Regions from separate parts of the Peribacillus sp. P4_D6 genome, predicted to be linked through region 2. Evidence: riboswitches for the same ligand, from Rfam matches in the RefSeq annotation. Region 2 holds a riboswitch; the other holds the start of a gene.
The links. Region 2 has a riboswitch for glycine ahead of gcvT (glycine cleavage system aminomethyltransferase GcvT). Riboswitches for the same ligand answer to the same signal wherever they lie in the genome.
Positions count from the first base shown of each region.

Region 1 (3,531 bases), on a different contig from region 2:
AGTCACCCAGTTGATCCCAAGGGAATACTGTCACGATGACGAAAATGGCACCAATATAGAAAATTAAAATGCGCCATATAATTGATTGGATCGCTTTTGTTACGGTCTTCGTTGGGTTTTTCGCTTCCCCGGCTGTGATGCCGATAAGCTCAACGCCTTGATAGGAAGCCACGACAAGTGAAAGAGCAAAGAAGAATCCTGTCCATCCTCCCGTAAAGAAGCCGCCATTTGCCCATAGATTCGATAATCCAAGCGCATCCCCGCCATTGCCTATTCCAAAGAAGATAAGGCCCAGGCCGGCAACGATCATCAATATAATCGTTATGATTTTTATAAGTGCAAACCAGAATTCAAATTCCCCGAATGATTTAACGGAAATGAGGTTGGCCGCCCCCAAGATGATCATGGCCACTACACCTGGTATCCATGCCGGTAACTCCGGGAACCAATATTGCATATACAGCCCAACCGCAATGATTTCGGACATTCCGACGATTACCCATTGAAACCAATTGCTCCAAGCAGTCATATAACCTGCCAAAGGATGTATATAACTGCTCGCAAAGGTTGCAAAAGAACCTGTAGTCGGTTCTAAATAAAGCATCTCACCCATGGAACGCATGATGAAAAATATAAAAATACCTGCAATGGCATAAGCAAGCATTACAGAGGGCCCGGTCCATTTGATCGTGCTCGCAGATCCCATGAATAACCCGACTCCGATGGTTCCGCCCAAAGCTATCATTTGAATGTGACGTGCTTCCAGCCCTCTCTTTAATTCCTTGTTCGACATGATTAACTCCTCCAGATGCAATATCGGTAATGCTTTTCTATCCTTACCACGAACTTATTAATTATTGCAGTTAGAAATGCTCTATCGAAAAAATATCAATAACACTTCATTTATGTTTTCTTATCTTATAATAGTAAATATTCTGTAAAAATACAATTGTATTTTTGAAATAAACAGTTACCAATAATATCTTGCTGATTTTTCTAATCTAAAAATATCATTTTAAAAAAATGATGTTCAGTATTTTATTATAGTGATCGTTCATAATGAGTAGAAAACAATCACTTCTGCTTAGACCTTAAGTTAAATGCGGACCACTATTAAACTACAGATAATGCCTGATTCACTTCAAAAAATTTGTTGACCTACCGAAAAATAGATGATAGAATTCCAATATTATTTTATAAGCATAATGAAATGATCAAGCAGTGGAAAATCATCACTGACTGACATTTCTTCACAACCGCATACAAGCAAGCGATGAATGCTATGGATGACACTATAGCAGGAGCAGCTTCTGGAGAGACTGTACAAGATGCAGCGCCGAAGGATTCACAATCTCAGGCAAAAGGACAGAAGAGTAACGAATGATATATTGTTATTCTGAGCCCTTTAAGAGATTGGTATTATCCAATCTCTTTTTTTATTGTCCATTTTGTGATTGGACTAAAACAACAAATGGGAAAGGCAAACTGGACGACAATCACGTCCCTCTCTCCAAGACCATGCAGGTAACATTCACTACCAAGACTATAAAAACGGGGGCGTACGAATTGGCTAAACAAGAATTAAAAAGAGATTTAAAAAATCGACATGTACAACTGATTGCAATAGGAGGAACCATTGGCACCGGTTTATTTTTAGGTTCCGGAAAAGCCATACAATTAGCAGGTCCTTCCATATTATTCTCTTATATGATAATAGGGATTGCCTTGTTTTTTGTGATGAGGGCCCTGGGGGAATTGCTTTTATCCAATGCAGGGTACACATCATTCACTGAATTCGCAACTGAATATGTCGGTCCATGGGCCGGCTTCGTGACCGGTTGGACATATTGGTTTTGTTGGATCATGACCGCAATGGCCGATATCATAGCTGTCGGTGTTTATATGCAATATTGGTTTGATGTCCCTCAATGGATTCCGGCTCTGCTTTGTCTGGTCATTCTGTTAGGATTGAACCTATTGACCGTTAAGATCTTTGGCGAATTGGAATTCTGGTTTGCCATCATTAAAGTAATCACGATCATCGCCTTGATCATCGTAGGAATTTTCCTTCTGATCCTCGGCTTCAATACCAATACCGGAACGGTTTCCCTAACGAACCTTTGGAATCATGGCGGCATGTTCCCCAATGGCATTTCCGGATTCCTGTTATCTTTACAGTTGGTCGTCTTCTCATTTGTCGGTGTCGAATTGGTCGGGGTTTCTGCAGCAGAAACGGCGAACCCGCGAAAGAACATTCCATCTGCCATCAATAAAATCCCTGTCCGGATTTTGCTTTTCTACGTTGGTGCACTATTCGTCATTCTCTGCGTCAACCCATGGACACAACTGGATGCCACAAGCAGTCCATTTGTAGAGGTCTTTGCGTTAATCGGCATTCCAGTCGCTGCAGGGATCATCAACTTCGTCGTTTTGACATCCGCTGCTTCTGCATGCAACAGCGGTTTATTTTCAACGAGCCGAATACTTTATACGTTAAGCAGGAATGGTGAAGCCCCAGCTAAGCTGGAAAAATTAAATAAACAGGCTGTTCCGGGCAATGCCTTATTCACATCCACAATCGTTGTATCAATAGGGGCATTATTAAGCAAGCTGATACCAGAACAGGCATTTACTGTCGTGACTACCATCAGTGCCATCTGTTTCATATGGGTATGGAGCATTATCTTGATCTCCCATATCAAATATTCGAAAACAAGGCCTGACCTAAGAGCCGAATCGACTTTCAAGGCTCCTTTTACACCTTTTGTCAATTACGTCATTTTAGGCTTATTCCTGTTCATCCTTATTGTTATGCTATTCGCTGAAGCTACACGGCTATCACTGCTCTTGACCCCAATCTGGTTCATCCTCTTGGTGATACTATATAATTATCGAAAAAAAAGATAGCTAAAGGAAATAAAGCCTTGAACGCAATATGAATTCAAGGCTTTATCTGCATATGAACATATTAGGCCTTCGGCTTTCTGCACACTTTTGCTAAAATATATCAGGCAACTGCATTAAATTTTATATCAAAATAGTGTAAGCTAATATATATTATCGGACCTTTCCCGTCATGTATGAATTTTCCATCCGGTTTGGTTCACCCATCCATCAGTGGCATTGAAGAATAAACCCCCATTGGTGGGCGTTTCACTTTATTTAAAACGGAGGGGGTTGTTTAATGAAGATTATATATATTCTTACACTAGTTCCTTTTATAGGCATACTGGGATTTCTACCTTTTGTTAATAAAATAGAACCATATGTATTAGGGATGCCTTTCAATATGTTCTGGATGGCTATGTGGGTGGTCCTTACCTCTGCCATACTCGGCATCATGTATAAGCTGGATCCCAGGAATCGGGAAGGTGACCAGGAATGAATATTGCTCTCTTAATCATTTTAGCATTTTTACTTCTATCGATATTTTTAGGAATACGCTCTTCAAAAGGAAAAGATATGGACTTGGAACAATGGACGGTGGGCGGACGCGGTTTTGGTGCGATATTCGTCTTTCTGCTGATGGCC
Region 1 is NZ_JBFUIQ010000007.1:363-3,893, forward strand. Features, by position in the region: partial or broken gene AC1DVB_RS04440 (amino acid permease) at 1-793, opposite strand, end outside; glycine riboswitch at 1,301-1,379, shown strand; gene AC1DVB_RS04445 (amino acid permease) at 1,567-2,907, shown strand; gene AC1DVB_RS04450 (DUF3311 domain-containing protein) at 3,185-3,385, shown strand; gene AC1DVB_RS04455 (sodium:solute symporter family protein) at 3,382-3,531, shown strand, end outside.
Region 1: linked by a shared signal. The riboswitch ahead of AC1DVB_RS04445 (amino acid permease) and the one ahead of gcvT (glycine cleavage system aminomethyltransferase GcvT) in region 2 are both predicted to bind glycine.

Region 2 (3,531 bases):
AAAACCGCCCCGGAAAGGAACAGAAGAAATTCCATTCTGTTGTAGGTACCATTGGAGATATAGTTGAGTCGCTCTATATTCCGTAAAGATAATCACTTTGTCATCTATTTTCTTGATCAGTTCCAAAGCTTTTTCAGCCTTTGAGTTCTGGACCGTTTCATTCACTTTAGTAAATAAATCATCAAGCTTTGCCAAAAAATCAGGGGAAGGCTGATCGTATTTATCCCTCATATTCTTTAATGTATAAAAGACAGCCTCTCTGCTGCTGCATGCTTCCCTTTGGAGAGTGAGAGCCGAAAAGGCGCTTCCTTTTGATCCATCCGAAATTGGCTTGAATTTGGAAACAGCATCATACAATGCTTGTTCCGTTGGAGAAAATTCAATGGTGATGGTTTCCACATGCCGTTTTGTCCATTCAATGCCAGTATCGGCCCGCCGGTTTCGAATCATGACAGTATTGACCAGTTCCTTTAGGTGTTCATCTTCAGTTATGTTCCGGCCTTTCCCTTTATACTTTTCCGAAAAGAGCGAAGCATTTCCCAAGTGGCCCGGTTTCAATAACGAAACGAGGTGGAATATCTCCTCGACTTTATTTTGAATCGGAGTGGCTGTCAGGAGTAAACAAAATTTCTTTTTCAGATTTTGGACGAATTCATAGTTCTTCGTCTTATTATTTTTAAGTTTATGAGCTTCATCAATAATGATGAAGTCATATTCCTGAGTAAAGATGATATCTCGATGTGGAGCGCGTTTCGCTGTATCAATGGATGAAATGACCACATCACAGGAGTCCCAGACATAACTTTTTCTCTGAACGACTGCCGGAATATGAAACTTGGTATTCAATTCAAATGCCCATTGTGTGACAAGGGAAGCCGGAACAAGGATCAATACTTTTTTTACAAGGCCCCTAATCATATACTCTTTTAGGATCAAGCCTGCTTCAATTGTTTTTCCCAGCCCTACCTCATCAGCCAAAATGGCTTTTCCATTCATCTTTTCCACTACTTGCTTCGCCGCTTCCAATTGATGGGGAAGCGGGGTTAGCTGAGGAAGGTGCTTGGGCGCCTGTAAACCTTCAAAATCAGGGATGATAAGGTTTTCCTCCATTTGAACCGCCAACTTATAAAGCTCCCAATTTCCCCATGGACCGTCATTTTCCATCTTTTGCAGAAACTCGTCATTCCATTCAGAATTGAAGGATATATTGATTTTCATAGAAATAACTCCCTCTTAAATCATAATTTCCTTAATATAAGGTCAAAACCCGAACATTTCATATGTGAAGTAAGAAAAATATTTCTTTTTCAAAAAATATTGCAGAGATAAGTTTCTTAGGGTAGGATATAAGTATATTTAGAAAATTCCAATTTCCAAACGCTACAAAGAATGTTTGTACATCGATTTTGCAGTTCGCGTTTTCTTAGTATGGGCTATAGGCTCCTAATTTATCCAAGATTACTGAAGGAGATCAGTCAAACGGTTTCTGAAGTTTTAGGAGAATTGGCAGAGAATGCATTCCATTTATGCTCAAAGGTTTTACCGATGCTTGGGGCTTATTGGCTTCCTTTCAATGGTAGACCATTTATATGCGGGTGAAGATAAGGGGAGAGACTACGGATGTAGCGCCGAAGGAGCAAACTTAGCAGTGAATCTCTCAGGCAAAAGAACTCTTATTGGACGCAACTCTGGAGAGCGCCGCCCGTTATGGGACGGCCACCAAAGGGGAAAACCTATTACATAGGTAAACTTTCAGGTTTCAGGACAGAGAAAAAGCTCAAACGGGCTTTCTCTGTCCTTTTTTGTGCTTTTTTCACATCATGAATCAGCTTGTATCTGATGCGTAATGACAAGAAGCTTTTGATAATGAAGCCAATTAATTTTTAAAAAAATCTGAAGGGGGTCATTTTTTGACCAATTTAAAAAGAACACCACTATTTGAGGTTTATCGTGAATACGGAGGTAAAACGATTGATTTTGGCGGCTGGGAACTTCCTGTCCAATTTTCAGGTATAAAGGATGAACATGAAGCCGTACGGACAAAAGCGGGGTTATTTGATGTTTCCCATATGGGGGAAGTCGATGTTAAGGGGCCTGGGAGCCTTTCCTTTTTACAGAAGATGCTGACCAATGATATATCAAAGCTGCAACAGGGCGGGGCCCAATATACCGCCATGTGTTATGAAAACGGAGGCACGGTTGATGATCTTATCGTGTATAAAAGGGCTGAGGACGACTATCTGCTCGTGGTCAATGCAGCGAATACAGAAAAAGATTTCAATTGGCTGCAAGCTAATTTAACGGAAGATGCGCAAATTACGAATGTCTCAAGTGACTATACACAGCTGGCACTTCAAGGACCAGCTGCAGAGAAGATATTACAAAAACTATCGGGAAGTACTGACTTAAGTGAAATTGGATTTTTCAAGTTCAAGGATGATGTCATGATTAACGGTATCTCCACGCTGGTTTCCCGTACTGGATACACTGGTGAAGATGGTTTTGAAATATATAGCGACAGTAAAAATGGCCCTGCCCTTTGGAAGGCGATTATGGATGCCGGTAAGGAAGAGGGGGTTCAGCCGATTGGTTTAGGTGCTCGTGATACCCTGCGTTTTGAAGCAAAACTGCCGCTGTATGGGCAGGAGCTTTCAGCTGACATCACCCCGATAGAAGCCGGGATTGGTTTTGCAGTAAAAGTGGATAAGGAAGTTGATTTTTTCGGGAAAGCCGTTCTTGCTGAGCAAAAGGAGAAAGGYGCTCCCCGCAAGCTTGTGGGAATTGAAATGATTGACCGTGGCATTCCACGTCATGGGTATAAGGTCTACAGCGGTGATGAAGTCATTGGCGAGGTCACGACTGGTACCCAATCGCCAACATTGAAGAAAAACGTTGGATTGGTACTTATCGATAAGGAATTTTCGGTGCTGGATGCGGAAGTCGAAGTGGAAATCCGTTCCAAACGTTTGAAAGCCGTTATAATACAAACACCTTTTTATAAAAAACCACGTAAATAGAGGGGAATGGTCATTAGATGAAACATCGTTATTTACCCATGACAGAGCAAGATAAACAAGAAATGCTGGAAGAGATAGGGGTATCCGCTGCTGAAGAACTTTTCAATGATATCCCTGAAAGCGTTCGTTTTCAAGGAGAATACGATATCAAGCCTGCTAAATCGGAACCTGCATTAATGAAAGAATTATCAAGGCTTGCTGCAAAGAATGCGGACCTTAAAAATTATGCTTCCTTCCTTGGTGCGGGTGTCTATGACCATTACGCGCCGGTCATCGTCGATCATGTTCTTTCCCGTTCTGAGTTTTATACGGCGTATACACCGTATCAGCCTGAAATTTCACAGGGCGAGCTTCAAGCAATCTTTGAATATCAAACGATGATATGTGAATTGACGGGCATGGATGTGGCTAACTCCTCCATGTATGACGGCGGGACGGCGCTGGCTGAAGCAGCGATGCTTGCTTCTGGACAGACAAGGCGGAAGAAGATTCTCATTTCAGGAACCGTTCATCC
Region 2 is NZ_JBFUIQ010000053.1:11,104-14,634, reverse strand. Features, by position in the region: gene AC1DVB_RS15950 (DEAD/DEAH box helicase) at 1-1,218, opposite strand, end outside; glycine riboswitch at 1,596-1,683, shown strand; glycine riboswitch at 1,687-1,770, shown strand; gene gcvT (glycine cleavage system aminomethyltransferase GcvT) at 1,911-3,017, shown strand; gene gcvPA (aminomethyl-transferring glycine dehydrogenase subunit GcvPA) at 3,035-3,531, shown strand, end outside.